Regions from separate parts of the Paenibacillus sp. JT22N7 genome, predicted to be linked through region 1. Evidence: a T-box and tRNA genes for the amino acid it is inferred to sense, from the RefSeq annotation. Region 1 holds a T-box; the other holds one or more tRNA genes.
What was found. A T-box is a leader RNA that pairs with one kind of tRNA and senses whether it is charged. The one in region 1 lies ahead of AC50Y5_RS24390 (valine--tRNA ligase), so its partner is inferred to be a tRNA-Val.
Positions count from the first base shown of each region.

Region 2: it has a tRNA-Val gene. The T-box ahead of AC50Y5_RS24390 (valine--tRNA ligase) is inferred to sense a tRNA for this amino acid. The anticodon was not compared.

Region 1 covers NZ_JBXENY010000010.1:16,632-32,259, forward strand. Annotated here, with positions in the region: gene AC50Y5_RS24340 (septum site-determining protein MinC) at 1-665, opposite strand, end outside; gene mreD (rod shape-determining protein MreD) at 728-1,261, opposite strand; gene mreC (rod shape-determining protein MreC) at 1,258-2,091, opposite strand; gene AC50Y5_RS24355 (rod shape-determining protein) at 2,191-3,225, opposite strand; gene radC (RadC family protein) at 3,268-3,957, opposite strand; gene AC50Y5_RS24365 (Maf family protein) at 3,998-4,606, opposite strand; gene AC50Y5_RS24370 (DUF4321 domain-containing protein) at 4,632-4,874, opposite strand; gene AC50Y5_RS24375 (hypothetical protein) at 4,938-6,401, opposite strand; gene murC (UDP-N-acetylmuramate--L-alanine ligase) at 6,732-8,132, opposite strand; gene AC50Y5_RS24385 (bifunctional folylpolyglutamate synthase/dihydrofolate synthase) at 8,140-9,513, opposite strand; gene AC50Y5_RS24390 (valine--tRNA ligase) at 9,543-12,203, opposite strand; T-box leader at 12,281-12,513, opposite strand; partial or broken gene AC50Y5_RS24395 (IS30 family transposase) at 12,726-13,676, opposite strand; partial or broken gene AC50Y5_RS24400 (IS256 family transposase) at 13,938-15,165, opposite strand; gene AC50Y5_RS24405 (hypothetical protein) at 15,343-15,628, opposite strand, start outside.
Region 2 covers NZ_JBXENY010000015.1:98,158-113,785, forward strand. Annotated here, with positions in the region: gene AC50Y5_RS30040 (sigma factor-like helix-turn-helix DNA-binding protein) at 1-10, opposite strand, end outside; gene AC50Y5_RS30045 (hypothetical protein) at 1-272, opposite strand, end outside; gene AC50Y5_RS30050 (WGxxGxxG family protein) at 465-749, shown strand; gene AC50Y5_RS30055 (DUF3231 family protein) at 926-1,444, shown strand; gene AC50Y5_RS30060 (hypothetical protein) at 1,462-1,701, opposite strand; gene AC50Y5_RS30065 (hypothetical protein) at 2,021-2,173, opposite strand; gene AC50Y5_RS30070 (ASCH domain-containing protein) at 2,442-2,642, opposite strand; gene AC50Y5_RS30075 (hypothetical protein) at 2,957-3,076, opposite strand; gene AC50Y5_RS30080 (DNA methyltransferase) at 3,111-3,491, opposite strand; gene AC50Y5_RS30085 (hypothetical protein) at 3,534-3,971, opposite strand; gene AC50Y5_RS30090 (phosphoadenosine phosphosulfate reductase domain-containing protein) at 3,968-4,612, opposite strand; gene AC50Y5_RS30095 (hypothetical protein) at 4,774-5,076, shown strand; partial or broken gene AC50Y5_RS30100 (IS256 family transposase) at 5,184-6,005, shown strand; gene AC50Y5_RS30105 (helix-turn-helix transcriptional regulator) at 6,501-6,731, opposite strand; gene AC50Y5_RS30110 (helix-turn-helix domain-containing protein) at 6,800-7,165, shown strand; tRNA gene AC50Y5_RS30115 (tRNA-Val) at 7,685-7,757, opposite strand; gene exlX (expansin ExlX) at 7,901-8,560, opposite strand; gene AC50Y5_RS30125 (YolD-like family protein) at 8,783-9,028, opposite strand; gene AC50Y5_RS30130 (YjfB family protein) at 10,226-10,402, shown strand; gene AC50Y5_RS30135 (S-layer homology domain-containing protein) at 10,590-11,579, shown strand; gene AC50Y5_RS30140 (uracil-DNA glycosylase) at 11,702-12,379, opposite strand; gene rnhA (ribonuclease H) at 12,407-13,069, opposite strand; gene AC50Y5_RS30150 (Bax inhibitor-1/YccA family protein) at 13,253-13,885, opposite strand; gene AC50Y5_RS30155 (LysM peptidoglycan-binding domain-containing protein) at 14,077-14,490, opposite strand; gene AC50Y5_RS30160 (ABC-F family ATP-binding cassette domain-containing protein) at 14,589-15,628, opposite strand, start outside.

The sequences.
Region 1 (15,628 bases):
ACCCCTCTTAACATAATCGGATTATTGCGTAAACGGTATAATTGCGAAATTTTATCCATTTGCATCGTTCCCTCATTCAAAAAAGCAAATTCCATCGCCGGATCGCCCGACATCCATTCCTCCGGCGGCCTGCTAATAATATCTGCTATGCGCAATTGCGTCGGCCGCATCAGCGATGCCGCAATAATAACATCCGTTCGGCCGTTCACACCCGCATGAGCAACGCCGCGCAGCGCGCCCATCACATAAATATCGCCGGTGCTTATAATCGTTCCTCCCGGGTTTACATCCCCCGTCAGCAGCAAATCGCCTTCACGCTCCATCGTTTGGCCCGATCGAATAATTCCGCTAATGAGCTGAATACCCGGCGACGCTTGCGACGGCTGGCTGCCTGCCGCGGACTCCGATTCCACCGATTGTACAATCAGATTGCCCTGCGCGCGAATTACCGATCGAATCCGTTCTTTATCCTCATCGCCGAGCTGTCTAGTTCCCAGCTTGACATGGACGTGTACGAGCGGGCCGGTGAGCAGCTGCTGATGGGTTTTCTCAAGCTTGTAGTGCAGCTCATCAAGTAATAAATCAAGCTCACAACTATCGTCGAGAAGGAACACGAGACCTTCCTTGACGCCTTTAATCATAATATGCTGCTTTTCGGCCACGATTGTCCCTCCCCAACGTATTGCATTCTTTTCGAAACAATCGAATTCCTGCTTTTTCCTCCAATTTATTCCTCATCCTGGTCCTGATTAAGCTTCGCATCCTGCTCATACAGCTTTCGAACAGGCACATAAATAATCAAGGCAAAGGCAAGCTGCAAAAATAAGCTAGGCAAAATATGATCCAGCAGCGCGTATGCATACGACTCCTCCGTCAACCGGAAAAGCGAATAAATGAAATAAACGGCTGAATCGTATGCGATGCATGCAAAGCCAATGACGGACAGGCAAGTGAGCAGCGTGCTGCGGCGGCGATCGAACAGCAGTCCGGCAAAATAGCCGATCAGCCCCATCATAAACGTATGAACACCGAGCAAATGACCGTAATAGACGATATCCTGAATAAGTCCGATACCTAAACCAAACAGCAATGCGCGATGGCGGCCACTATACAGAGCAGCATATAAGATAAAGACAAAACTGAAATGCGGGATAATTTTACTCGAATAATCCGCCGGAATGATCCAGGGCATAACGCTGCCTTCTATAATAAAAAGCAGAAACAACAGCAGGATAAGCCGATTTGTGCTCATCATACTCATTTGCCCGCATCCTCCGATGCAGTGACCTCGACGACAAACACCTCTTTAAGCTGGTTCAAATTAGCTGCCATCTCAATAGAAGCCGTATATGTCAAGCCAAAGTTGCCTTCTTCCTTCGTCTCTACTGTTCCAATTACAAGACCACGCGGATAAACGCTGTCGCTCCCTGAAGTAACAACCAGGTCACCCACAATCATTTTGTCGTTCTCGGCGATTCTCGTCATAATTAACCGCTGCGTCTCATCATCATAGCTGGTAACCATGCCGAAAGAGTCGCTTTTGCCGAGAATAGTCGCCGCAATCGCATTGGAAGTCGGCGACTTGTCATCCAGCTCCGTAATCGGCATGACGGTTGCCGTATTCGGCCTTACTTGGCTGATGATACCGATAATGCCGTCAATTGTCGTAACCGCCATATCCTGCTTTATGCCATTAAGCGAGCCTAAATTAATTTCCAGCGTCTTGCTGTATGGATTATTGTCAATAGCAATGACATGGGCAATCCGGTAGTTGTATTGGTTTATTTTTTTCTGCTGCTCTGTAAAATTCAGCTTTTTCTGCAAACTCTCATTTTCTTCCTGCAAAAAGTTATAGCCGATTTTGTCGCGGGCGTAAGCAGCTGCTGTCAGTCTCAGCTGTTCATTCTCCTCATAAATCGTCCGGAGTTTGCCAATATCCTCAAAGAAACCCGCTATTGAAGCAGCGGGCACATAAAACCATTGCTGAACGAATCCGACTGAATCTCCGATAAACTTCTCCGGCATACTCAGCTCCTTACGGTCACTTAGCGAGAAGCCGATGACCACAATGAACAGAATAAACCCGAACATAAGCATAAACATGCGCTTATTTCTAAACAGCTTAAACAGCTCGATCACCTGCCTGTTCTAATCACATTTTCATTTTTGCCTAATGGACGGAAAGCTCTCCTAGCGTCTCGAACGACCGCCTGAGCCGCCTCTGCTCTTGAACAAATGAATATGGTCAAGCGAACGGCCGGTACCTATAGCTACGCAGTCAAGCGGGTTGTCCGCAACAATGACCGGCATGCCTGTCTCGCGCTGCAGCAGCTTGTCCAGATTGCGAAGCAGCGCTCCGCCGCCCGTCAGTACAATGCCGCGATCCATAATATCCGCAGATAGCTCTGGCGGGCATTTTTCAAGTGTAATTTTAACAGCATCTACGATAGCTGTCACCGTATCCGCAAGCGCTTCGCTTACTTCATCCGATGTTATCGCAAGCGTCTTAGGCAGGCCGGATACGAGATCACGACCTCTAATTTCCACCGATTCCGGCGGATCAAGCGGCATTGCTGTACCCAGATCCATCTTAAGCTGCTCCGCCGTACGCTCCCCAATCATCAAATTGTAAAAGCGTTTAATATATTGGATAATCGACTCATCCATTTCATCCCCAGCGACGCGAATCGAACGGCTTGTTACAATGCCGCCAAGCGAGATTACTGCAACCTCTGTCGTTCCGCCCCCAATATCAACGACCATGCTGCCCGTCGGTTCCCAAACTGGCAGATCAGCGCCAATCGCTGCAGCGAACGGCTCTTCAATTGTATAGGCTTCGCGGGCACCTGCTTGCTTCGCAGCATCTTCAACAGCACGCTTCTCAACTGCAGTAATGCCAGACGGCACGCAAATCATGACGTTCGGATGGCGCGGAAACAAAGATTTCTGCTTTTGCGCTGAACGGATAAAATATTTAATCATCGTTGCTGTCGTTTCAAAGTCGGCAATTACGCCATCTTTCATTGGACGTACTGCGCGAATATTGCCCGGCGTTCTGCCGATCATTTTTTTCGCTTGCTCGCCAACTGCTTCTATCGTTTTCGTATCGGTACGCAGGGCTACCACAGACGGCTCCCTCACGACAATTCCTTTTCCTTTTACGTATACAAGAGTATTAGCTGTTCCCAAGTCAATGCCAAGATCTTTCGATAAACCACCAAACATGTTAGTGCTCCCTTCTGAAATGCCACAATCCTTCTTATTATATTACATGTAGCCTTGTTCCTTCAAACTAATAAACCTTCCATCACCAATCACCAAATGATCCAGCACTTCAATGCCTACTAGCTCGCCAGCAGAGACGAGCCGCTTCGTCAGCGCAATGTCTTCAGCACTGGGCGTAGGATCGCCGCTCGGATGGTTATGCACGCAAATGAGCGAGGCGCTGCTGCATTTAATAGCCGCACGAAATACTTCTCGCGGATGAACGAGCGACGCATTCAGCGTCCCCATCGATAGCGTCTCTTGGGCGATAATGTGATTTTTCGTATTTAGAAAAAGACAGACGAAATGCTCCTTTTTCAAATGACGAAGCTCATCCATGACATAATTCGCCGCATCCTCTGGCCTCCGCACCGTAACAACGTCGCCATTGCCTGTACGAGACACTCTGCGTCCGAGCTCAAGTCCTGCGCGCAATTGAATCGCTTTCGCCGGGCCAATGCCGCGAATCGCTGTCAGCTCTTCCAGACTCATATCCATCAAGTTGCGCAAATTGCCACATTCCTTCATGATATTACCCGCAAGATGGACAACTGATTCCTTTTTTGTACCCGTTCGCAAAAGAATGGCCAATAATTCCGTGTGACTGAGCGCTTCGGCCCCATATTTAATTAATCGCTCTCTTGGACGTTCTTCCTGTGGGACATCACGAATAAATTGGCGCTGCGACTCCATGCCCATCCCTGCTTTCGTAAGTTAGCTTGAAGTACGTGGATCAAAATACATATATGCGATACGCCGCCAGCATATCTGACAGCAGTGACAACGGCAACCCGACAACGTTGAAATAACAGCCCTCGATCCGCTCAACAAGCGTAGCCCCATAACCTTGAATACCATAAGAACCGGCTTTGTCATGCGGCTCTCCAGTAGCTATATACCGATTAATCTGGTCTTCCTTTAGGGGCCTCATATGCACCTTCGTCATGCGATGAGCCGAGGATTGTTCACCATTATGCGTTAAAACACAAGCTACACCTGTATATACTTCATGAGCTCTGCCTTGTAGGCTGCTCAACATCGCAAAAGCATCTGCCTCATCTGCTGGCTTGCCCAGCACATGGCCATCCACAACGACAATCGTGTCCGCGCCAACGACGATAGAGGGTTCCGTATTCCCCTGCATCCGCAAAAGCTCAGCCGTTGCCCGCGCCTTGCGCAAGGAAAGCTGTTCTACAATTTGCTCGGGGCTCCAATCGGAGGGCACACTTTCGTCCGCTTCCGAGGACAAAATATAAACCGGCAAGGAAAGGTCAAGAGAGGCGACCAGTTCCTTCCGGCGCGGAGACGACGATGCCAGCACGAACTGGCTGATCGGATTCATAGGTATAGCGCTCCTTCGTTTAAACTTACAGTTTGCGATAAAGCCATATAGCCACTATAACACCAATAATACTGAATAAGCTAATTTGGAAGTTAATCGTCATTGTAAAGCTCAGTACATACAAATCAACGGCAGGAGACCACGAAGCCTCAATCGCTTTGGTCAAGAAAGTTATTCCCGGTATCGACTCCAGCCAGCGTGCCACCAAGGCCCCCGCAAGCAGACCGAGCACTAGGAAAAGCAGTAACATCCAGCCGTTTTTCTTCATTGTTCAACGCCTCTCGCCAAGTAATGACAACTGCTCTCTATTATACCTTAGTATGATTTCCGTTTACAATGCGCGTATAGTCTCAAACCACGATTTTTGTGTCAGGATCGCTTCCATTAGAGCTCGCTGCACCGACCACAAGTGCGCCTGAGAAGGATTTTTATCATATTCCGTAAGCGACGAAGCCGCTGTATTTACCGCTTGAACAACCGCACCCATCGACGCTTTACCCGCCTCGTCTTGAATCCCAGACTCCATCGCCTTTATGCTGAGCGTCCATTTTTGATGCTCCGTCCGCCAAGCCTTCGCCGCATTTTCGCCAAGCGGCGCAAGAACCGGCTGCTCCAGTTGGGCCAGCGCCAAATCATCCAGCATGCTTATCAAGGCATTCGTCTGCTCAAAAAAACTGCTTGCAGCTGCCGCCTTCCCCGTAAAAGGAAACTGCTCTGGTGCCTGAACAATAAGCTCTTTCACATATACCTCGGTACCAGGCAGCATTTTGCTCAGCGCAATTGCCCTGCTGCGATCGCCCGCCATCCCCGCATATACCCGAAAGTCGTCTGCTGTTGTCGCAGCAGCAGAAGCAAGTCCCCTGCTAGCCAGCTCCTCCATTGCGGCATCTCTGCCCTCTGAGTTGCTAAATACGCCATATTGCAGCAAATGGTAGGCCTGTGGCTGAATGGCCAGTTCCACCGTTTCAAGCGGCGCAGCTGAGCTTCCGCTATTTCCCGCACCTGCTCCCGTGCCCAAGCCATTTCCCGCATTTTGCGATGCTGGATTCCCGCTGACCGCGCTCGACTGCCCGCCCGCTGGATTAGAAGAGCTAAGCGAGGAGGAATCCAAAAATAAAGACAACAGCAAATAACCGAATAAGGCTCCCGTTGCCAGCGCCCCTGCTACCGATAAAAAAACATTGATCCAAGATGGCGAATGTCCAAGCCTGCGTATCGAGCGAACCGGACGGTTGCCTAAATCAAGCTCAGGCGAATGCCGCTGGCCGTCATCAGCCCATCCATAGCGGGTATTTTCTGGCCCATGCTCTATTGCATCGCTATTGCGTTTAGAACCGCCGAGAGAAGGCACCTGCTGTTGAAGGTCATTAAATACTCCCTTCTCCTCCACTCTTTGCTGCTCTTCAGAAACGAAAGCAGGCGGCTCATTGTCTGCGACATGTCTGGATGTTTTCGATGCTATGGACGAATCGGCAGGCGAATAGGTACGATTAACAGTCACTGTATTAGATTCGTCAGGCAAGTGATGATCCGACTCGCGAATCAACTGCTCCAGCTGATCCATCTCCTCATCGACCTGGGTGCTCCATGGACTGAACTGCGCATCTGAATAAGAGGCTGTATTTTTATATAAGGGGATGACTCTCGCAAAATCTCCCTGCTTCGAAGCACTAGGCTGCGCAGCAGCAGCTGGAACTTCCACAGCTGGCTCCGCTGCGGCCATCTGCTTGTTTTCGGAGCGCGAAGCTTGTCCGGCTTGGTCGAAACGGTACGTAATGCGGTTTTTTGAGTTCATGTCATTCTCTCCTTGTCTCATTCTTCTATTCCTACTCTATGAGACAATTAAGAGATTTATGATTATGAACAAACGGATACGTAAATAACATTCGCAGCTTACCTCAAGTTTCGTACAGTCGACAACCTTTTTTGCTATAAAAATCTAAGGGAATTGTATCCAGCCCCTCAATGCTGCGCTAGCTCATTGGAAAACTTTATTTAAATGGCGTCAAAGACATTGCCATCGTTTGGGTGCAGCTCCTTCTTATTACGCAACAAAAAACGCTGGAAAACGATTTTCACGTTTTCCAGCGTTTAATGGAGCTGCCTCATGCAGTGGATACCTGCTTTATTTACGGCCTGCCTTTAACCATTTAGCCAAAGCATCCGCTGTTTTCCAAATATCGCCGGCTCCCATCGTGATGACAAGATCGCCAGCCGAAGCAGCTGTCTTCAAATACTCCAGCACTTCTTCCTTTGTTGCAATAAAAGTCGTATTCGCATTGCTGTTCGTCTTAATAAGCTCAACCAGCTTCTGCGAGTTGACGCCCTCAATTTGCTGCTCGCCAGCTGGCGAATAAATGTCGGTAATGATGACCTCGTCCGCTTCCGGAAACGCCCGGCTGAACTGGTCGAGAAGGAAATAGGTACGCGTGTAGCGCTGCGGCTGGAACACAGCTACAATCCGTTTGCCCGTCGCTTTGGCAGCACTGATCGTCGCGCTGATCTCGGTTGGATGATGGGCATAGTCGTCAATAACGAGAATGTCCTCTACTTCGCCGAGCACTTGGAAACGACGCTTGGCCCCAATGAATTCACGAATAGCGCCCGCAATTTGTGCAAATGGCAGCCCTGCTTCCAGACAGGTAATAATAGTAGCCATCGCATTATATACATTATGTTTACCTGGTACAGACAGTTCAACCTCGCCCAAGAGCTTCCCTAGATGGGTTAATTGGAACGATACTTTACGGTCACCCAGTACGACTTGCTCCGCTTTGTATTGGGCCTCGCCATCAATGCCGTAAGTAACGAGCTGAGATGGATCGAGCGATTGACTTGCATACAGCTTGCTAATGATCTCGTCAATATTGTCATCGTCAGCACATACGATAGCTTTGCCATCCGGCTTTACCTGCGACAGAAATTGAACGTAGGCATCTTTCAGCTTGCCAAAATCACCGTCATAATTTTCCAGATGATCCGGCTCAATATTGGTTACAATCGCAATCGACGGATGGTAATGCAGGAAAGAGCCATCGCTCTCATCTGCCTCCGCTACTACGTATTCGCCGCTTCCGGCTTTTGCATTCGTACCCACGTTTACGATCTCGCCGCCAATAATGTAGGTTGGATCCGTTCCGCAGTTTTCCATCACAAGGGCAATCATCGACGAGGTCGTCGTCTTGCCATGAGCGCCTGCAACGGCAACGCCTTTGCCTTCATTCATCAGCTGGGCAAGCATTTGGGAGCGATGCAGCACCGGAATATTTAGCGCCTCCGCTGCGCACCGCTCTACATTGTCTTTGGTCAGTGCTGTGGAGTAAACAACAAGCTCCGCACCTTTAATATTTTCCGGTTCATGACCGATATAGATTTTTGCGCCTTTCGCCACCAGCTTCTCTGTGAGTTCCTGACGAGCGACATCAGAACCAGTTACCGTATAGCCCTTCTCCAGCATGACGCGGGCGATAGCACTCATCCCGTAACCGCCTATTCCGATGAAATGAACATGTTTTGCTGTATTCAAAGACGGTTCACCAACCTTTTTCAGAATCCGAGTTGTACAATAAGCGGGCGCGAACGTCCGCTATTAAATAAAGCGTTCCGGTCACAACCCCAAGGTCTGTTTCCCCGGTCAAATGCTGCAGCTGCTGAAGCGCCGCTTTCCAGTCAGGCTCTACAATCAGCTCAAAAGCCTCTTTCCCCTGCACAGAACGTATGAGATCAGCCAGCGCCTGCGCATCTTTTTTGTTGCGAAAATCAGGCTCGGTCACAATTAGCGTATCTACTATTGGCAGTATATGCTTCATAACCTCACGATGATTCTTATTATCCAGCATACCCATCATTAGGATTAAACGATCATAGCGATAGGTTGTTTTTAGCGCAGCAGCAAGCGTCTCCGCCCCTTCAGGATTATGCGCTCCATCAATGAGAATACGCGGGGAATGCGACACCATTTCCAGACGTCCAGGCCATGCCGCAAGGCGCAGCCCCTCCTCCAGCGCATCATCCTCCACGATGAGAGCCGCATATTGGCGAAGCACCTCAAGCGCCATCACTGCAACCGCTGCATTCGTGCGCTGATGGGCGCCGTTCAGCGTGATCGTCAGCGGATGGATAGGGCGGAAAAGCCCATCGAAACGGAACGTTTGCTCATCCTCGCGAACCGAAAGCGCCGTCTCGCTGAACTGCTCGCCTAATAAATACAGCGAGCTTTTGCTGTCAATCGCCTTTTGCCGAATAACTTCGATCACTTCTGGCTGCGTAACCGCACTCACGACAGGAACGCCAGGCTTAATAATGCCCGCCTTTTCCGCCGCTACCTTCTCCAGCGTATCGCCAAGGCGATCCATATGGTCATGCCCGACATTGGTAATGATGGAGAGAACGGGCGTCACAATATTTGTAACGTCCATTCGTCCGCCGAGCCCCGTTTCCCATACGACATAATCGGGATACGTTACCTTCGCGAAATACAAGATGGCCAGCGCCGTAGACACCTCGAACATCGTCGGAGAGCCCTGCTCGGTTGCCGCAATTTCCTCAACGACAGGCTTTAGCACATTCGACAGTTCAAGCAGTGTCTGCTCTTCAATATCAGCGTTATTATATTGAAAACGATTCGTAAACTTCGTAATGTATGGCGATGTAAACGTACCTACATCATAACCGCATTTAATAAGCGTGCTCGTCAAAAAAGCACAGGTAGAGCCTTTGCCGTTCGTTCCAGCCACATGGATAAATTTCAGTCTGCGATGTGGATTACCCAGCCGCTCCATTAAGAGCAGGACTCGCTCAAGACCAGGCCTTATCCCGAAAGGAATAAGACCATTTATCCAATCTACTGCTTCCTGGTACGACTGCAGCCCGCCGCTTTCCGGCTGGCCCGAGAGCTGATTCGTCATCGTAGAAACGCCTTCTTTCTTCCCGGTGTCTATCCGCGTAAATCCGCGATTCTAGCTTGAACCTTATCGCGTTTGTCCGCATAATCCTTCATTTTGGAGCGTTCCTCTTCGATGACCTTCGCAGGAGCCTTCGCTACAAAGCCCTCATTGCCGAGCTTCTTCTCAATGCGGGTTACTTCGCCGTTCAGCGTCGCAAGCTCTTTCTCAAGGCGGGCAATTTCCTGCGAAATATCAATCAGCCCTGCTAGCGGGAAGTACAGCTCTGCGCCCGTAACAATACTGCTCATCGCCTTATCCGGAGCTGCTAACGCAAGACCTGCCTCCAGCTTCGAGGTTCCGCAGAACCGGCGGACAAACTCATCATTGCGGGTCAAAATGATCGCCTCGGCTTCGCTCGTCGGCTTAATCATCAGTTCGATTTTTTTGCTCATCGGCACGTTTACTTCCGCGCGAACGTTACGCACCGAACGGATAATATCCATCAGCAGCTCCATTTCCTTCACCGCTTCAGGCGCTTCCAGCGCAGCATCGTATTCCGGCCATGCTGCAAGCGTAATCGTCTCGCCTTCATGCGGCAGATGCTGCCAAATTTCCTCACTGATGTAAGGCATAAACGGATGAATCAGACGCTGCGTGCGATCAAGCACATAAGCGAGTACCGATTTAGTCGCTTGTTTCGCTTCTTCATCGCTGCCATAAAGGTTAAGCTTCGCAAACTCGATGTACCAGTCGCATAGGTCATCCCAAATGAAGTTGTACAACTGGCGGCCCGTTTCTCCGAACTCGTAGTTGTCCATCAAGCGGGTTACTTCGCGAACGGTTTCGTTAAGACGGTGCAAAATCCAGCGATCCGCCGTACCCAGCTTGCCGGTAATATTAATGTCGCTTGCGGTGAAGCCTTCCAAATTCATCAGTGCAAAGCGCGACGCATTCCAAATTTTATTGGCAAAGTTGCGCGACTGCTCCACCTTTTCAAAGCGGAAGCGCAAATCCTGCCCCGGTGTACTGCCTGTCGATAGCATATAACGCATCGCATCTGCGCCGTACTGTTCAATGACTTCGAGCGGATCGACGCCGTTGCCAAGCGACTTGGACATTTTATTGCCGTTCGCATCGCGTACAAGACCATGAATCAGCACGTCCTTAAACGGCTTTTGATCTGTGAACTCCAGTGCAGTAAATATCATTCGAGATACCCAGAAAAAGATAATGTCATAGCCCGTCACCAAAACATTCGTCGGATAGAAGCGTTTTAAGTCCTCGGTTTGCTCTGGCCAGCCAAGCGTCGAGAATGGCCATAGACCCGAGCTGAACCATGTATCCAAAACATCCTCGTCCTGGCGCAGCTCCGTGCTGCCACAAGAAGAACAGCTCGTTACATCTTCGTCGGAAACATGCATTTCACCGCAAGCGTCGCAATACCAAGCAGGGATACGGTGTCCCCACCACAGCTGGCGGGAAATACACCAGTCATGTACATTTTCAATCCATTGCAAATAAATTTTCTCAAAACGGTCTGGAACGAAGTTTACGCCTTCGCCGGATTTTTGCGCATTAATCGCCTGCTCCGCGAGCGGCTTCATTTCAACGAACCATTGCGTGGACAAATACGGCTCAACGACCGCACCGCTGCGCTCGCTGTGGCCAACCTGATGCACGTGATCCTCGATTTGAACGCACACGCCCTGCTCCTGCAAATCCTTCACGAGCTGCTTACGGCAGTCGAAACGGTCCAGTCCCGCATAAGGGCCAGCTTCCGCATTCATCTTGCCGGACTCGTCCATAACGATAATTTGCGGCAAATCATGACGAAGGCCAACCTCGAAGTCATTCGGATCATGGGCAGGCGTAATTTTTACAGCGCCGGAGCCAAATTCCTTGTCAACGTATTCGTCGCCAATAATCGGAATCTCGCGTCCAATGACCGGCAATACGATCATTTGACCAATGAGGTGCTGGTATCGCTCATCTTCAGGATGAACGGCAACCGCGCTATCGCCCAGCATCGTTTCCGGACGCGTTGTCGCAACCGTAATATGCCCTGAGCCGTCCTTCAAAGGATATTGCAAATGATACAAATGACCGTTCAGCTCTTTATGCTCAACCTCAATATCGGACAAAGCCGTTCTAGCAGCCGGATCCCAGTTGATGATTTTTTTGCCGCGGTAAATGAGGCCCTTCTTGTAAAGCTGTACAAACACCTCGCGCACAGCCTTCGACAGCCCCTCATCAAGCGTGAATCGTTCGCGCGAATAATCAAGCGACAGCCCCATTTTTGCCCATTGGCCGCGAATCGTTCCCGCATATTGCTCCTTCCAATCCCAGACCTGCTCCAAAAAAGCCTCGCGTCCCAGATCGTAGCGGGATTGTCCTTGCTCGCGGAGCTTCTGCTCCACTTTCGTCTGTGTCGCAATGCCTGCGTGGTCCGTTCCTGGCAGCCACAAAGCATCAAAGCCCTGCATCCGCTTAAAGCGAATGAGAATATCCTGCAAAGTGAAATCGAGCGCATGCCCAATGTGCAAAATTCCCGTTACATTCGGCGGGGGAATAACGATCGTATAGGTCTTGGCTTCCGGGCGCTTGCCCGCTTCAAAAAATTTTCCATCCATCCAGAAGTCATACCACTTCAGTTCAGCGGCTTTCGGGTCGTAGGTCGTCGGCATCGCCGGCGTCGTTTGATTTTCAGACATAAGCTCCATCCTCCACATATCGCATAATGGCATCATTACTTTAATTTTGAATACAAAAAAAACCTTCCGCCCTTATAGCAAAGGACGAAAGGTTAGCTTCCGTGGTACCACCTTTGTTCCGCGCGTCTTGCAACTGCACGGCACTCAAACAGATAACGGCTGTGGCCGGCTTGAATTAACGAATAGCAATCCGCTTGATTCAAGCAACTCCAGGGCGACTTGTACGAGTAAAATCCTGCGGAACTCTCAGCACTAACGGCTCCGCTCTCTGAAGGCTTGGCTGCGTACTCTTCCCCTTCAACGTCGTTCGTTGACTTTAAGACATATTTATTTAATAATACCCTCTTTGTGAAAAAAAGTCAAACAACAAAGCCCATACAAGTTATTGTATTTCATGCTGTACGCCAAAAGTAAACGGCTGTCGTCCTCTGGCGGCAAAGCTACCGTTTTGCGATGAAATACAAGCCGATTATAAGGGTGAAAGTTATAAATGCTTATATTTAAGACGGATTGTAATATGAAGTGCGACACTTCATCCATGAAGGCTTCGTGAGCCGATCGCCAGCCGAGGCATTTGCGAGGGCGGTTGTTAAATAAGCCGAATCGCTTCAGCAAGCTGTTCGTCGGTAACGGAAGCGAAATCATGTCCTTTGGGGAAGAACTCCCGGAGGAGGCCATTCGCGTTCTCGTTGAATCCTCTTTGCCAAGATGAATAGGGATCTGCAAAATAGACCTTAACGCCATGAACGGCCTCCAGAATCGCGTAACGAGCAAATTCTTTTCCTCGATCCGTTGTCGCCGTTTGAAACGTACCGTTAAAGTATTGGCTAGCTACGACACCGAAGACGATCTCCATGGAGTGAGCCGTTCGATCCGGTAGGGTCAGGGCGACAGACGCGACTTGCGTTCGATGAAGGTGGCGGCGCATGCCTTGCTTTTGCCTCGGCTGGAGACAACCGTGTCGAGTTCCCAATGACCGAACGTCGTGCGCTTGCGAACTTCTTTGGGATGCTTGCTGATCGGGTTACCGACCAGGAAACGTCCCCTCCTTTCAAGCGGTTTCCGACGTTTGCCTTTATGTCGCAGCACCCTGACCTCTCCAGCGGCCAGACGTCCGTCGTAGAGCCATCTGTAGATGGTTTTGAAGCTTACAAAAGAGAGCCCTTCGTCACGGCGTTTCTCTGCAATCTGCTCAGGGGACCACGTCTCCTGCAGCTTCTGGTTCAACTCTTCGGCAAGAGCTACCATGTACTTGCCAGCAGGCACACTTGACACTCTCAACTCATGGTAGGATTGCTGGGCAGATTTAGCCGCATACGTTTCTCTGCGTTTGCCGCAACCGCGTTTCAGTTCACGGGCAATGGTAGAGGGATTGCTACCTAGCTCACGTCCGATCTTCCGACAGGACCAACCCAGTCGATGAAAGGCTTCTAGTTGTCCGCGTTCGATTATGCTAAGATGGGAGTAGCTCATGTTGGGTTCTCCTGTAAACGATGGTGGTGTGGTAACTTCCATTTTACACGAAACCAACAGGGGCCTTTTTGTTTTTCTAGGTGTCGCACTTCATATTACAATCCGTCGTTAAATTAAATAGATAGTTTATAAAAAAACCAAATGGGACTAATAATAGAACATTTAATAGTTGCTCTCTGAGCAGAAATGTAAATGTTCCGAAAGCCATAATGGCTTATAATTTATAAATACAAGAGAATCTTGATCTTGTTTTAGATGATTTTATGGGTCTGTCAATAGTTTTGTGTAAACTCTGTTAAATGATTTAGTGAATATAGGGGTAATCCGCTCCTCGAAGTGGATGGACAACTGAAGGATAATCTGTCCCCAGCCCTGGACGCGACCTGTCCATTCCTCATGAGATCCATTGTGGATAGATACAACATCTTCAGCAGCGATTCATCGTTAGGGAAAATGGTTTTACCCTTGGTGACCTTGCGGAGTTGACGATGGTAACTCTCAATGACATTCGTCGTGTAGATGATTTTACGAAGTTCTTCCGGATACTGAAAGAAGGCGGTTGTTTCCGTCCAATTGGAACGCCAAGAGCGAACGGCATGTGAATACTTCTTGCCCCATAGCTGCTGCAGCTTGTTCATTGACCGCTTTGTATATCGGCTTTAGGGCAGCTGCTACCGCCTTTAAATCCTTATATGACACGTGTTTCATCGAGTTGCGGATTTGATGTACGATGCATTTCTGAACATCGGTCTGGGGATAGACTGCGGCGATGGCTTCACTAAAGCCGGTAAGGTTATCCGCACAATTGATGAGGATGTCTTTCACGCCACGACTTTTGAGATCGTTTAATACACCTAGCCAGAATTTGGCGGACTCGTTCTCACCGACCCACATGCCTAAAACGTCCTTATGGCCTTCCAGAACAATGCCGATCACCATATATGCTGCCTTATTCACAATCGCATTCTCATGTCGCACCTTGCAATGGACGGCACCCATAAACACGACAGCATACACCTGCTGAAGAGGCCGTTCTGCCACTGCTGGACTTGGGGCAGGATGCGTTGGGTTATGTTGGAGATAGATCTACACCATAGATATGGTTGTAATGCGCCTGGATATCCCTAGTGAACATACCTTTGGCATACATAGAGATAATCTGACTCTCCATGCCGGAGAGATCGTTCTGATGCTTTTTAACGATTTGCGGCTCGAATGTACCTTCGCGATCACGCGGTGTGCGTACCTCAACATCGCTGACTTCCGTCGTCCCTGTCTTGGCAGACGTCTTGCCGTTGCGACTATTGCTCGTCTTCATGTTCTTCGTGTCGTGTTTCACATAGCCCAAATGGGTGTCCAGCTCCGCCTCCATGAACTCCTGGAGCGTTTCCGCAAAAAGATTCTTTAAAGCATTCTGGATGTCCCCAGCAGTCTTGATGTCATTCTCTTGAATAAAGCTCTTTAACTGTTCCTTCGTGATCATGCCCATTATGATCTCCCGCCTCTTCGTTGTCTACTACTAGAGTAGCTTGGTTTAGGAGTTCACACAATTTATTTTACAGTCTCGATTTTATCGGAAGTCTTAGTGTACAACCGTCAAAACTTAAATGAACAGGACCACCGAAACGGTCCTGTTCATTTAAGTTTAATATGAATAATTTCATTTTTAATTGTAGTTTCTTATATATCCAGTTGCTTGGTTGTTATATGCTCCTACCTCAATTTTATACTTCCAACCTACATTCATGTAAAAAGTAAGTGATTCTGTGCCGCCTGAACTTGGTAGGAAAATATGTCCAGTTCCTGGTTCACTAACTGTCCACTGTTTCCAAACTCCGTCGCCGTTATTATAGTAAACGTACAAAGAAGCTTTTGCAGTAGATGTAAGTGTAATTTTTCCGTACTGCCCTGCTCCATCAATGGCACTTGACATAGAAAAAAAATTAGGAGCT
Region 2 (15,628 bases), on a different contig from region 1:
TTTTTCTCATCCTCAGTGAGTGACGATCCGCTCCGACTATTAACCGGATTCGCAAAGCTCTGCATAATCATCGGGTCCAGCAGCACGGTATTTTGATACACGCTGCGCCGCTCAATGCCCCTGCGCGTACCTGGCTGCTCGCCTCCAGTAGCTCGGGATTGTCGTGTATGTTGCCGATGACCTCTATTGACTCTCTGTCGACCACATAAAACCCCAACCCAATTCGATGACATAATCTCTTTTACAATGCGGGCATGTGACGATATCGCCAATTCCAAACTCTTCTGGCACTGTCGTTCCCTCCCATGTATTTCTGTATTCTTCAATCCATTTCGGAAGGCTGATTCTATAGGCTTTTTTTCGCATCTAGATCATAATGATTTTTTATCGAGAACAGAATATTTATTTTCCCCGTAGGGAAACATATACTCGTGATAAATTCAAAACAAGGAGCGATTAATGTAATGAAAAAATTATTCCCGTTGCTATTCACCTTAGTAATTCTGTCATCTGCACTGTCTATTCCTGCCTTTGCGCAAGGAACGCCAAGCCTTTCCCATGCAACAAACAACAGCCAGATGAACAGCTATGGAACAAACAATAATACAGAAGGTAACACAAATCTTAACGCGAACAACTACCGAACAAATGCCACGACTGATGATAATGATTTTGATTGGGGCTGGCTCGGATTGCTTGGCTTGGCCGGACTGTTTGGTTTAAGAAGCCGTGATCGGGAACGCACCTAAATAATTAACCAAATAATTTTTCCAAAAACCCCTGCTTAAAACCAGGGGTTCTGTATGTTTGGCAGCCTCAGCTAGAAGTAATTTCAAAAATCAAAATATACGCAGAATTGCATATTTATCTGATCTCTGAGCAAATTAATTCAGTAAAAATCAAGGAATGAAAAGGAGCAAATTAAATGGGCATTTTAAGCGGTAATCCAAAAGACGAACCTATGCACTATGGTGAAATCTACGGTGTGTGGCAAGCTTCAATGGTAGCAAAAGGAATCGTGTCATGTTACCAAGCGTTCATGAACCATGCCGGCGACAAGGACCTCAAGAAAATCTTGGATGCACTTATCGACCAAGCGAAGCTTGAGATCAGAGAACTGGACGAATTACTTACTAACAATGGGATTGCGCCTGCTCCTTTATTAGCGGAAAGACCACCAGTTAAACTTGAGGATATCCCAGTTGGTGCGAGATTCACTGATCCCGAGATTGCTGCTGCTATCTCCGCAGACACGGCTGCAGGAATCGTTGCATGCAGCCAAGCTATGACGCAATCGTTAAGGGAAGATATTGGTGCATTATTCGCTAAATATCATCTCTCGAAGACAGGTATTGCTGTTCGTATTTTGGAAATGAATAAAGAAAAAGGTTGGCTAATTCCCCCTCCGCTCCAATTAAAAAGACCTGAGCCAGTAAATGCTTAATTTTATCGATCCTGCTTTCATAAAGCAGGATCTTTCTTTTCAGATAAATGGTCATTTCCGTCGACTTCATAGACCTGCGGGTATACTTTTTTCGCATATCCATGAACGTCATTCGTTTTAACCGTGCCCGACTTTACGTTTATATGCATGTGGGCTTTGCTCGCTACGTCTCTAATCCACGCCGCATTTTCTAATATTTCCTTGTCACTCATATCCGTGATGCGATCTAACTTTTTCAAAGTTTCCTGCCTGTTCATCTGTCGTTCCCTCCCATTTGTCACCTCACTTAGGGCGTTAACATACATTGTTATTGCCTACACACTTGAAAAGGATGGTAACGATTTGGATAATAGGATGGCATGGGAACATCATTTGAAATTAGCCTCTACGTATAAGATGCTTGCTGATAAATATGAATATATAGATCATCCGTTACACGTTTACTATGGAGGCGAATATAGAAAACATCTAAGTGAAGTTGAAAAGCATTTCCTTGCTATGCATCAGATGCACCCTTCTTGAGCGGCCAATAATGGCTGCTTTTCTTTTTTTACCCTCCTCTATGCACTTCATTATTCATTGTGTTGTATCGTTGAGTTGGCGGTAATTCTCGAATTCTCCGCCCTCACCTTCGCATACCGGACATTCAAATGCTGTATTGTCCAGTTCGTACAAAACGCCTGCTCCGTCGCATAAAAGGCAGTTCACAAATTTATTGCCTTCCGTCATGATCAGCCCTCCTAGTACCTGTTAGCCTGACTCTCGCCTGAACTGATTATAAAAATGACTCGCTGGCATCGTATGCTTGTCCGTGTCGTAATCGGTACGTCGGTAATGGATATCGCCGTCCACGTCCTCGTACATCGCGAATACCAGCTCGACGTCAGATATGCTCTCGAAAAAGTAATATAGCTTCTGTCGGATATAGATTTTACGGCCCATCAGTATCCTTTAGCTTGATCATCCCAATTCCAAAGCCCCTGCTGCCCCTTGGCTGCTATCGGCCCTGCAAGCCGCCGAACCTCTGTAAGCTCCCATGCGTAACGGCCTTCCTCATACCAACCAAAATTGACTTCTGGCTTCCAGCATGAATTGCTAGTGCCCCCCGATGTTTTGTCGGCCAACCGCGCGTTTCGTATTGCTTGGCACCAATCGCGATTAGTGTCGCCCATGGCTGTATGATTGTAATAGCTTTCATTTTGTGCTCCACCTCCACAGCTAAAACCCCAATTTTACCCAATATATCAAATGCACAATCGAATCAATTAAACTTTGAATATAATAGATTAATTGACGGAAAGGAGATGATTTGAATGGGATACGAATATGCCAAAAAGAAAAAGGTTAAAGTTATATTTGTTAAACCTGGTCAAAAAATTCTTATTATCGGAAAGAAGCATTGGAAAAAGAAACCTCATTGCTAAGCTTGTGGAGTGCTTGCTCATACAAGCGCTCTTACATACTCGATCCGGACTATCATTTTAAGCTTGCTCCTTTCCCCTCTATAGGGGGTTATAATTGCAGCATCTGCTGAACGTTAGCCGTCCGGCGTTCAGCTATTTCCACGTATTGCGGCCCGATCTCGATGATCGTACATTTTCGCCTGTGTTTATGCACCACTTCTAAACTCATGCCACTCCCGCCGAATGGATCAAATACCTTGTCGCTAACCGAGCTGCCTGTTCCACACGGAGCGTTTATTCCGGAAGCCAAAATACTTCACATCTACTCTATCTTCTCTATGCTGCTTGCTCTTACCAGGCACGTCTCCTTCATTAACCTTTCGAGCAAAACTGTATGCCGCACCTACTGCCTTCATGGTCCCGTTCGTTTTGGCGCCTCCGTTTGCGCGATTTGATCCAGCTTGCCCCTCGAAATCCTGTGACAATCCCACAATGCTAGATGCTGCCATTGGTTCCTTAATCGCTTCGGCGTTGTAGTAATATTTTTCCGATTTTGACATGAGGAACACGTATTCATGAGCCTTTGTAGGGCGATCCCTGACGCTCTCCGGCATGCAGTTAGGCTTATGCCAAATGTTGTCCATTCTGAGATACCAGCCGTCTGCTTGGAGCGCGAATGCCACACTTCACGGTATGCCTATTAAATCTTTTGGCTTAATACCCTTATTAACAGAAACTCGGCAGCGCGAGCCGCCCTTTTTGGGATTTGCTGGGTCTGGCCAATTCTGATCGGCGCTATTAGGCCTAGATGCATAACTATCACCGTAATTAAGCCACAGTGTCCCATCGTCCCGCAACAGGCGCCATACTTCCCGAAATACATGCACCGTATGAGCCACAAACATTTCCGGCGTAGGATCCAGCCCTAGACAACCGCGCCATGCTGGTACTGGTACCGTCACCGCAGGCAAGCCGGGCATGGGAGTATAAGTCACTTCCGGCCAATCGCTCGGCGGTATACCATAATCCCGCAGCCCCCAATACGGAGGCGACGTGACGCATACCTGAAACTGCCCTGCCTCCATAACAGGCACTACAATGATGTTGTCGCCCTGTATGATCATTGCTTGTCCTCCTCTCTGTATGGAGCTATAGCCCCGTGCTGCAGGTCGTTTTTACTACCCATGATGCAAAACACGCACGACAAACGCTCATTGCCAACAGCGTAAGCCCAGAAAGGCTTTTGTCCAGCATCCGCAATTGCTTGGAATACCTCTGCTGTCTTCCATTCGAAAATCGGCATCCAGTCCCACACGTCGCGGTGTCCACAGCTCTCAGCAGCGTTATAGCGGAACGGCTCCTTCTTCGCTCTGGCCGTTGATTCAGCAGCCCGAATACCCATGCAGTTGACGGCGATTTTAAGACCACGGTCCTTGAGATAGTGCCTGATAAACTTCATAATCGGCGCCCGTTTTAAATCGCTGGTACATTGCCTGTGTTTAGCTGACGGCCACATACCGCGGGCATCGACCATTTCAAGAAAATCTTTATTTGCTTTAACTACAAATACCTCATGGCTTGTGTTTTCAAGGATATGATCTTGAACCCCCTGCCACTCCACGCAGCCCAGATCAGCATGGACCACGACAATCTGATGGGCAGGAACTATGACCTTTAGGTGGTCGTACATGGCTTGACTATCCTTACCGCCGCTATGGCTGCAGAAGAATATTGCTCCTTCGTCGATTAAAGCCTGAATTACCAAAACTCTCACCTCGTTTCTATGCTGTATGGAGCTATAGGGCTTAAAACAATCTAGCTACACTTCTGGAGCGATGCCCCTTATATTGGTGTTTTGAACAAACACATTATTTTTTCAGGCTTGGTAAGAATAAGAAAGAACGACCAAATACAAGGAGTGATAAAATGCCAAAGGTAGACGTCGATGTACCAGGTGTACCTGGAGTTTATGTCGAATTTGAAGGTGACGTCGAAGAGGTTAAGGCTTCATTGTTCGTTTTAGGACAGGAGGTTGGTCATAGAACAATCAATGTTGATCCAACTCGTAGTGATGGATATAGCTATTACAGTGAAGAGTCGGGAGCACCCGGCGGTTTTAATTTAAAATTAGAAGTATGGGTGCATTGGGCAACACGCGTATTGACCCTTGTTGTTTTGTATAAAAGCCCTCTGGGAAAAGGAAAAACAGAAAATAGAACGACATGGTAAGCAATCCTAATCGTTTTAAACCCAATTTCCGAGTCTGTAAAATATTCTGTGTAAACTCTCAAACCCTATTACAATAGAAGAAAGGCTGGTTTGAGAGGATGGCACCGATGGCGAGATTCAATAAGGAACAAGTGAAGGCATTTGTGAAGGAAAACAACCTCAAAACGATGGAAGATGTGCAGTCGGCCTTGAAGGAGCTATTTGCAGAGACGCTGCAATCCATGCTAGAGGCTGAGCTCGACACGGAGCTGGGCTATGAGAAGCATGATGTGAAAAGCAAAGCGACACGTAATAGTTGTACCGGGAAAACGAAAAAGACGGTAACGAGCGAGTACGGCGAAATGGAGATAGCCGTGCCTCGTGATCGTCATGGTGAGTTTGAGCCCGTTATTGTAAAGAAGCATCAGTCCACCGTCACCGGTATTGAAGACCAAATCATCGCGATGTACGCGAAAGGTGTCAGTACGAGGGATATTCAAGATCACCTCCATCATTTGTACGGAATAGACGTCTCACCAACCATGATTTCAAACGTGACGAACAAAATCGTCCCCCTCATTAAAGAATGGCAGAATCGGCCGCTGCAAGGCATCTACGCAGTCGTATTTATGGATGCGATTCATTACAAAGTGAAGCAAGACGGCGCCATTGTGAATAAGGCAGCCTACATGGTCATTGGCATCGATTTAGATGACAACAAGGACGTATTAGGCATGTGGATTGGGGAGCACGAGTCCGCTAAATTTTGGCTCAGTGTATTAAACGAGCTTAAAAACCGTGGTGTACAGGACACTCTGATCACCTGTGTGGATAACCTCACAGGCTTCTCCCAGGCCATCTCCGCCTGCTATCCGAACACCGAGATTCAGAAATGCATCATTCACCAAATCCGTAACTCCATCCGTTACGTCTCCTACAAGGATCTAAAAAATGATGTCAGTTACAATATTTATATCAGTCTCCAATTTTGAAACTGATTCTTTTTTCGTTTCACTCATACATGCTTTTCTCCTCTCTCTTACATTCGTCCCATTACTACCTAGAAGACCAAGTATTTCGAGTATCAACACTTAAATCATCTGCCGCCGCTGCAACGGTGGCTTTTTCATTGCTATCTGACATAATGAATGTTCCTCCTCTTATGATTACTATGGTTTGTAGTTATCTTCTTGTTCCCGCTTCCAATCATCCTCTCTTAACGTCAATGTTTCAGCCGCTTTCATACTAAGACTTTCTCGGATTCTCCGTTCAGCTGCCGCCACTTCTTCCGAAATGATTGTTCTTATGGATAACTCAATTGAAATACCCAGCTTACAGCCCCCTAAATCGTATTTTAAATACATTTTATAGGCAAAAAAATAAGCACACCTTTACATCCTATTTTAAATACAGTATTATGAATTTGTCGTATTAATAATACTGTTTTATAGATCAGGAAATAAGACTCTCGGCTCGCCTTTTAGTCGGTCGCAAATTCTATTCATTAGTTTAACACTTGGATTTATACGACCGTATTCTAAGCTTCGGATATGATCAACATGTACTGATAACTCAGAAGCCAGTGCTTCTTGAGTCAACCCCTCATCAACCCTAGCTTTTTTGAGTTCGACTCTTTTCAATTTGTCACCACCTTGTTTATTCGTTGTGATCATCATGCATTGTATTTCAAATACAGTCAACAGTATTTTTAATACAATTTATTTCGGAAGGATGTAAAGTTATTATGTCACTAGGAAGCCGTATTAAAGTTTTAAGAAAATCCCTCAATCTTACACAAAAACAAATTGCGGATAAGTTAGGGATGGGCAATTCCAATTTCGGGCACATCGAAAATGACAGAGTAACGCCTACTAGCAAAGATTTAGACACCCTAGCGGAAATTCTCGGGACTTCTACGGATTACCTTTTAGGACGCGAGGAACAAATTCAAGCCCCTTCTTGGGCAACAGAAAACGACATTTTTGATTTAAAAAGGTTGTTAGAAGCTGATGGTGAAGTGCTATTTGATGGCGCGCCAATAAGTAAGGAAGACAAACTTAAAGCAAAAGAATTTCTAACAGTTCTTTTTTGGGAAAGTAAGAAGAAGTAAAATAAATAGCAAAAAAAATGCATAACACTCTATGATCTTGCGCTTCCACCGCTGCGAGGCGGTTTCTTATAGACAAAAAAGAACATACGTTCTGTTGAGGGGAATGAAATGGCAAAAGGTAGCATCGAAAAGAGAGGAGAAAACACTTGGAGATTACGAGTCGATTTATTAAATTTCACGGGCTACGACACAGTTCAGGTACTCTAATTTTAGAAGATGGCGAAGATGATGCAGCTAACTTTGATTCCCTTCTCATTGTGATTCAGCGTAGACTAGGGCATGCCAGGTTATCGACCTCAGCTGACACTTACATGCATATCACCAAAAAAGTTAGACAACGCACAGCGAATAAATTCGATAAATTTTCTAGAAAAAGTACACAAGATTGATCCTGAATAGTCTTATAAAATCAATTAGCAAAGAATCCGTCCCCAGATCGCTTTTCACTGACAGTAAGCAAAAAATTGAAAAAACCCAAGAAACCATATATAATGCGGCTTCTCAGGCTTTTTCTTTGTATGATCTGTAGTGGGCTCGAACCACTGACCCCTACCCTGTCAAGATAGTGCTCTCCCAGCTGAGCTAACAGATCGTATATTAGCGACGTTTATTAATATACCAAGCTTGAGCGGAAAAGTCAACCATTTTGCTATTATTTTTTTTGAGCTTCAAAAAAAGCTTCGTCCTCCAATCAACCGGAGAATGAAGCTTTTTGTTTTCAGCCTATGCTCCATTTCAGCTCGGGAATTGAACATTTCCCGGAACTATATAAGCGCCTGATGTACCGTTTGCTGGAAGTGCGGGAATCGTATCCAGAACCGCTTTCCCGCGAATATCGGTTATCCGAACCTGCAGCGGGCTTGTCCCCATGTTCGTGCCCAAGAAATGGTTATAGTCCATTTTCTCCAGATTGATCCACGCGCCAGCCTTCTTATATTCCATTTTCATGACCGGATAAAAATGATTGCGCACTTGAATCGCCGCCCACCACTGGCTGCTGCCTTCCTTCACCCGGTACGAAAAATTTCCGGTTATCGGCGCTTTCACGACTTTCCATGAAATATTGATTGTGCCTGCCGACATTTCCCCAATTTTAGCAAAAGCGTTTGGCGACAAGTCAAGCGCTCCCGGAGCGCCTTCCGGGTATAAATCGGTGACATAGACGACCGTTTTGCCCTTAGGCCCCGTAACCTCCAAGTAAGCGCCCGCAAGCGCCGCTTTGACCCCATTGTAATTCATATCAGTCGGATTTAAGGCCGTAATTTCCATATTCGGATTAATCGGATCAAGCAGTACTGCACCGCCCGAATATCCTGAGCCTGTATACGTCGCATAGCTTGTACGCACATCGTTCCAAGCTGCAAACGCCTGCACCGCCGGGTACAAAACGAACATCGCAAGACAAACGATTCCAAATTTGACTACACCGTGCTTTTTTTTCATAACAGAAACCTCCTCCACATTTTTGAAACCCTAAATCTACCAGTAGAGTCCATTCTAAGTGGTGAGGAGGAATATTTGCTAGCACTTTCGATACTTCTTTTCTAGCATTTTAATGACATTTCCCAACAAAACTAGACTTTATTCGTCAAAAACAAGGAGCATCTGCCGCTTCGGCTAGCTTGCGTTATTGTTCACCTTCATAATATCCATGAACGGAATTTTAGTAATTTCTTCACCTTTCGCTACGTGCACCAGCCTCGTCCGGGAATCCATTTTTACAATTAGCCCCGCAACGGGTTCTTCCCAGTTCCACACCTCAAAAAGCAGCTCAATACCCTCTTGATACGCTTCAACCAGGCGCTCTCCGAGCTCCTCCAATTCAAACTCATCCCTTGTCGGGCGCTTTGGTTTCTTTGCCATTACTTCCGTCTCCATTCTATGTTTTAGTACATGACCTTCATTTAACTCATGCCTTTTTCAACCCATCTTTAAATCATACCCTTTCTTCAAAGCATTTGTCATGGAGATTATGAAATTAGGCAAAAAAACATCCCCCTGCCATAACATGGCAAGGGGATGCTTCTTCTCTATTTTTAACTTAGAACGCATGGTTAAGGAAATACTGATTAGGTCAGGATGGAACTAAGCCGCTTCTATTACCACATACAGGAGCAAATGATGATAACCAATAGAATGAACAGTACAAGAATAGCGCCTGGGCTTGTGAAAGCACCGCCTACTTTATTTCCGCAGCCACCGTATCCTGGACCTACTCCTACATTTCCTACTTCATATCCCATTTCGTTGCTCATCTCCTTTTTTTAAGGTACACAGCATCATATGGTCAAAAGCCAAAAAGGGTTGGGCTTTCAGGCAAAATGGGTATTTGCCTCGATGGACGGGTGCCGCTGCTTCTTTTTTTAATTTTCCGTTTACATTACGTTCATTCCCAGATAATTAAACAGGTGCATACTGACTTTAAGCAGGAGGTGATTCACCCATGTATTATGAAGAAGATCGCGTACCGTTCGATGCGCCAGATGAAGTCATTGTCAAAGAGGAGAAAAAAGAATAAGGAAACGCCAAGGCTTCCCGGACACAATGGGAGCTTTTTTTATTTTATTTTCAGCTTCGTTTCAGTGCAGTTTCAGATGGTTAATCCATACTAGCAACATACTCCCTTTTAATATATTTTTGGGCCCGCTTGAATAGCGGGCTACTTTTTTGCCTATTTTCAAAAAAAATGATCAGATGGCCTTGAAATATAAATTTAATGTTGTTATCAGTTGGCATTCATTTTATTTTAAGGTTGGCTGCCTATACTAATCACATGACCCCCCACTATTTATATAGTTAATCCTTGACGACTCGCCTTCCGGCGGGTTCTTTTTTTTGCTTAAAGATGCGTGCGTGAATGGCCATTTATATCATAGAAAAAAAGCATTAAGCTAAAAATCAGCTTCGTTTCATTTCTATTTAAGGTGCGAGGCGCATACTGACTTTACTCTCTTTTCGACATATATGGTTGTGACCCGCAGCGATGCGGGTTATTTTTTTGCCTAATTGTATTCATCCCTCCGCCATGCTTGCCGATAATAAAGGTGGAGGTGGTGAATAATGGATATAGCAGCATTATCAACGTCACTTAGTCAAGCATCACTCGGCACGGCTGTATCGGTTCGCATGCTGGATATTGGCCAAGACCAAATGCAAGTGCAGGCACAAGGACTTATCAAAATGATGGAGCTCAGTGTAAATCCAAATGTCGGCAGCCTACTAGATATTAAAGTATAGGATAGGCAAGTGTGGAGCGGGAAGGTCAATCCTTCCCGTTTTTTCATGTTGGACAGAAAATAGTACGCTTGCTAATTAGCCTATAAGCGAACAAATGAATCGATTTTACTTCGTTCTGCAACAATAAAAGAAATAGCAACGTCTGGGATGATATAAGAAAGCGAAAAAAATAAAGAGGTGACTGGAAATGAAGAAAAAACCACTACTGTTAACCCTTATCTTGACCATGATGATGCTGACAATCGGACAAAGTGCCTGGGCCTTCAACGATGTCAAAAATGACCCGAATGCCAAAAAAATTGAAGCGCTCCAGCAGCAAGGCATTATTTCCGGGGACAAAGACGGCAATTTCCGCCCGCAGGGCAAACTGACTTATGCAGAAGGAATCTCCATGATTGTCAAAGGACTTGAGCTTAACTTCGATCATATTCGTTTCATTAAGCAGCCGCTGGCAGCCGACTATTATACGAATATTAAAGATGACAAATGGTACTCCCAAGCTTTCATCATCGCCCATTTCTACGATCTTGGTGTAGCTAAAGATGTGAAAGCAAATGACGTGATGACTCGCGAGCAATTCGCGCAGCATTTGTTCAAAGCGATTGACAATAAAGTGACTTATGCCATGATTGAAATGTATGTGATGCTTAATGATGAGGCCGATGTAAATCCAGATTTTATGGGCAATATCCAAAAGCTGCTCCTCAGCAAAATCGCAACGCTTGACGCAAAGCAAAATTTTTACCCAACGGCTTCCATTAAACGCAGTGATGCTGCGGCATGGCTGCATGATGGAATTGCATTTATGAAGGAAATGAAGGAAAATGAAGCACCTGCTACGGGAAATGAGCCAACGGATAACCCTTTCACAGATGCAAGATTGACCGTTACGCCAGTCAATGCTGAAGTCAATAAAGTGACGGTAACAGCAACGGTGCCTCATCCAGGCTATGGCATTCAAATTTCCGGCATCACGTTTGATGGCGACCAAGCCACTATTAAGTTAGAGCGCACGGAGCCTAAACCCGATCAAATGTATCCCCAAGTGATTACAGAAGTACAGGTTACAACTTATGTAGATGCTAAATTCAAGCCCGTTCTTCCAACAGCCGCTAATGCCGTTTCAGGCAGCTCCGCTGCTGCTCCTGCGGGCAGCAATACGTCTGTCGCTTCCTAATAATTGAAGCTGAAGAGCTTCAGCTAAAACCATTTTAAAAAGCCGCTGAACTACGCGTAAGCCATTACGCAAGTTCAGCGGCTTTTGGTTTGTGAATGAATGCGGTTATACAGCTTGAAAAATTATAATGCCGGTATACTCCAATCGATTTCTCGCTCTCCCAGCTCGTTCAGATAACCATTTGCTTGCGAGAACGGCTTGCTGCCGAAAAATCCGCCACGGGCAGACAATGGACTAGGATGTACGGACGTAATGATTTTATGCTTGTCCGTGTCAATGAGCTCCAGCTTCTTCTGGGCGGGATTTCCCCATAAAATGAATACGACCGGACGCTCGCGTTCATTAAGCGCAGTAATGATGCGGTCAGTGAAGGTTTCCCAGCCCTTCTTCTTATGCGAGTTGGCTGCGGCCGCTTCCACTGTCAGCACCGTATTTAGCAGCAGCACCCCCTGCTCTGCCCAAGCTCGCAGCGAGCCATGGGATGGAATCGGGCAGCCCAAGTCTGCATGAAGCTCCTTATATATGTTGCCCAGCGACCTTGGAACCGCAACTCCTGGCTGCACGGAGAAGCTCAGGCCATGCGCCTGGCCTTCTCCATGATAAGGATCCTGTCCTAAAATAACGACCCGCGTTCCTTCATAAGACGTGTAATTAAGCGCATTAAACACATCCTCCTGCTTCGGATAAACGGTTTTGGTGCTGTATTGCTCCGTCAAGAAAACTTCTAATTTCTTGAAGTAGGGCTGTTCAAATTCAAATTGCAGCTTAGCTGCCCAATCATTGTTCAACTGCTGAAACACCGCGTAGTCCCCTCTCTATGTATAACGTTATTTTCTCCCAAAATCTGCTTTAATTTCTCCCCATTCCTCAGTGTTCCATTTGAGCACTTTATTCGGATAGGTGTTCGTCTTGAGCCATCTCTCCGCTTCGTCTGTCAGCGCCCAAATTTTTGCTGTAGAGGCATCTCTTACGAGGGTCGATGCGACCTTCTTATTACGCAGCCAGCTGAGTGCCGTTCTGGAGTCGCTGTATACCGTTCTCTCGCTGCCCTTCTGCTTCAAATAGGCAAGTGCATGCACAACGGCGATAAATTCACCGAGATTGTTCGTACCATTCGGAATCGGCCCTACATAAAATAAAATTTCGCCTGTCTGCGTATCGACTCCCTTGTACTCCACTGGACCCGGATTGCCCCGCGTACCGACATCTACAGAGATGCTGTCATAATCGATTTCTCCGGACTCTTGCGGCTTGGAAGCCGTTTTCTTAAAACCGCCCGAGCTGCTGCTTGCGCCGCCTGCCGTGCTTTTCCCCTTGCCCCAGTGGCTGCGCCAGCCCTCCTTGAAAGCGGCCTCCGCCAGCGCCTTGGATTCAAAGGACTTATATTTCGCATCCTGAACGCCATTCACCTGCTCCTGGCATTCCTTCCATGTTGCGAATACGCCTGCTTGCTTGCCTACCCAAACGACATAATATTTTGATTTCGCCATTAGCTTGTTCTTACCACCTTTACCAAACGTCCATCCTTCTATTAAATCGAAAAATGCGGCTCCTGTCCACCCGGATGACAGAATCAAACAAGGTGAAACGGCTGTCGCCGTCCTTTGGCGGCGCGGTGCGTTTCAAAAAAAGCGACCAGCAGCGCTGATCGCTCTTCCTTGAAAATCACGTCCTTAGTCTCGGCTAGCACCAAGGAAACGCAGAATGAACAGAAACAGATTCACGAAGTCAAGATAAATGCTCACGACGATCATCGGAATGTCCTCATCGCTAAAGCCTTGACGAGTAAGACGCGAGAAGTCAAACAGCGTCCAACCGATGAAGATCAAAATACCGAAGCCGGATACCATCAGCTCTGTTGTACCCGAGAAGGGGAGGAACAAGCCGACGAGTGTCATCAGTACAAGTACAATAGTGGAAGCGAACAAGAAGCCGCCGAGGAATGAAAAATCCTGCTTCGACTTAATCGCGTAAAGCGCCGTACCGCCAAATGCAAGAATCGCAACGCCAAGACCTTGCAATACCAGTGAAGCGCCCAGCATGCTAATATAGCTCACAATGACGAAATACATCGTCAAGCCGGATACGAACATAAAGCTGTACATCAGCGTGTAGCCGATCGATTTCTTTTTTCGTAAAAAGAGCAGTGCAATCAGAAGTCCAATTTCCACTATATACAGCGGCATAGCCAGTACAGGCGGAACAACCTGACCGATTAAGAAGCCGACCAGCGATACGAGCAGTGAAAGAAATAAGACCCGAAAAACTTTCGGCAATAACAGTTGCGAAGAACGAATCGTATCCATAAAATAAGCTCCTTTACTATTAATTTAGTTTATTCTATTAGCTATTTTACACCAATTCCTTGAATAATAACACTATATGTAAGCATAGCTTTTCAAAAATCACAATGTTTATCACTTGAATATTTACAGATAAAAGAAATAAGCCGCCAGATCACAGCGATCGGCGGCTTATTGTTATTTTCAAGTAAAGATTAGGAATGCTGCCCGGGATACATCATGGGCTGAGTTTGCTGGCCGCCAACCGCCGTCTCCGAATATGTCTTTTGACACATCATATTAGAAATTCGCGGAATGTATACCATTTCCCCTGCTTTTAATTGAGCCGGGTTCACATGGGGATTGGCTTCCTCCATGATCGCATGAGGAACGTTGTATTTATGACAAACTGCCGCTAGCGTCTCCCCATGCTGGGCTTGGTGCTGAGCGTATATCATGTCGTCCGAGTTGCCTTCTCTGAAGAAAGGGAACAAAAATGGTGAAAAGAAGAAAAATGGGAACAAGAAACGGTTAGGGAAAAAAGGATGAGGGAACGGACGAAAGAAAGGACGGCCGAACCCACCACCAAAGCCACCACCAGGAACAAATGCACGATCTGTACGATCCATAACAAAACCTCCGTTTTTTTATATAGTCATTCGTCTATATAGAGTATTGTTTTGGGCGCCATTGGTGACAACTTTTTTGAAAATTTTCCAAATATGCACTAGCTCGACAGCTCCAGCCACTGCTCCAAACGCTGATCCAGCCTCGTTTGCAGCTCTTCCCGTTCCCTCCATTGCTTCTCAAGATTTTCCGTGTCGCCCATGCGATCCAATCGTTCCAGCTCGGCATCAGCTATTGCAATTTCGGCTTCAAGCTTAGCTATCTCCTGCTCCATATGCTCCAGTTTGCTTTCAGCAGGTGCCGGACTTCCATTTGAGCGTGGCTTTTCTATACCTGCACCTTTAGCTGTTCTCGCCTCTCCTTTGGCGGATGAATTTGCTTGAGCAAGCCGTTCCTCCCGCTTCGCCTTAAAATCATCATAGTTGCCCAGATAAGTGGCGACCTTTCCTTGTGCCAGCTCCCATACCCGCTTAGCCAAACGATTGATGAAATAGCGGTCATGCGAGATCGCAAGCACCGTGCCGGGGAAATCCTCCAGCGCCTCCTCCAATGCTTCGCGCGATGCGACATCCAGGTGGTTAGTTGGCTCATCAAGCAGCAGTAAATTTGGCTTGCGTCTTACAAGCAGCGCAAGCCGCAGCCGTGACCACTCTCCGCCAGATAGCGCTGCGAGCGGCTTAAATACATCCGCCCCATAAAATAAATATTTAGCAAGCACATTCCGTGCTTCGCCTTCCTCCAAGCCTCCCTCCAGCCGGAAATGCTCCAGTACCGTTTGCTTATTGCCCTTTAACGGCTCCTGCTGCGCCAAATATCCGATTTCCAATCGCGTTCCCTGCGCCACTTGCCCGCTATCCGCTTCCATCACCCCGAGCAGCAGCTTAAACAGCGTCGTTTTCCCGGAGCCGTTATCGCCTAGCAGCACGACTTTCTCGCCATATAGCAAGCCGCCCTCTGCCTCCCGTAAAATGACTCGTTCCCCGAACTGTTTCGTCAAACCTTCAAACGAAATGACGTTGCGTCCAGAACGGTCAAGCGGCGACAGCTCGAACTCCGCTGTATTCCGCTCCAAAACCGGGCGCTTCACCGTTTCTAATCGCTCTAACGCCTTGCGGATCGACGCCGCACGCTTGAAAAACT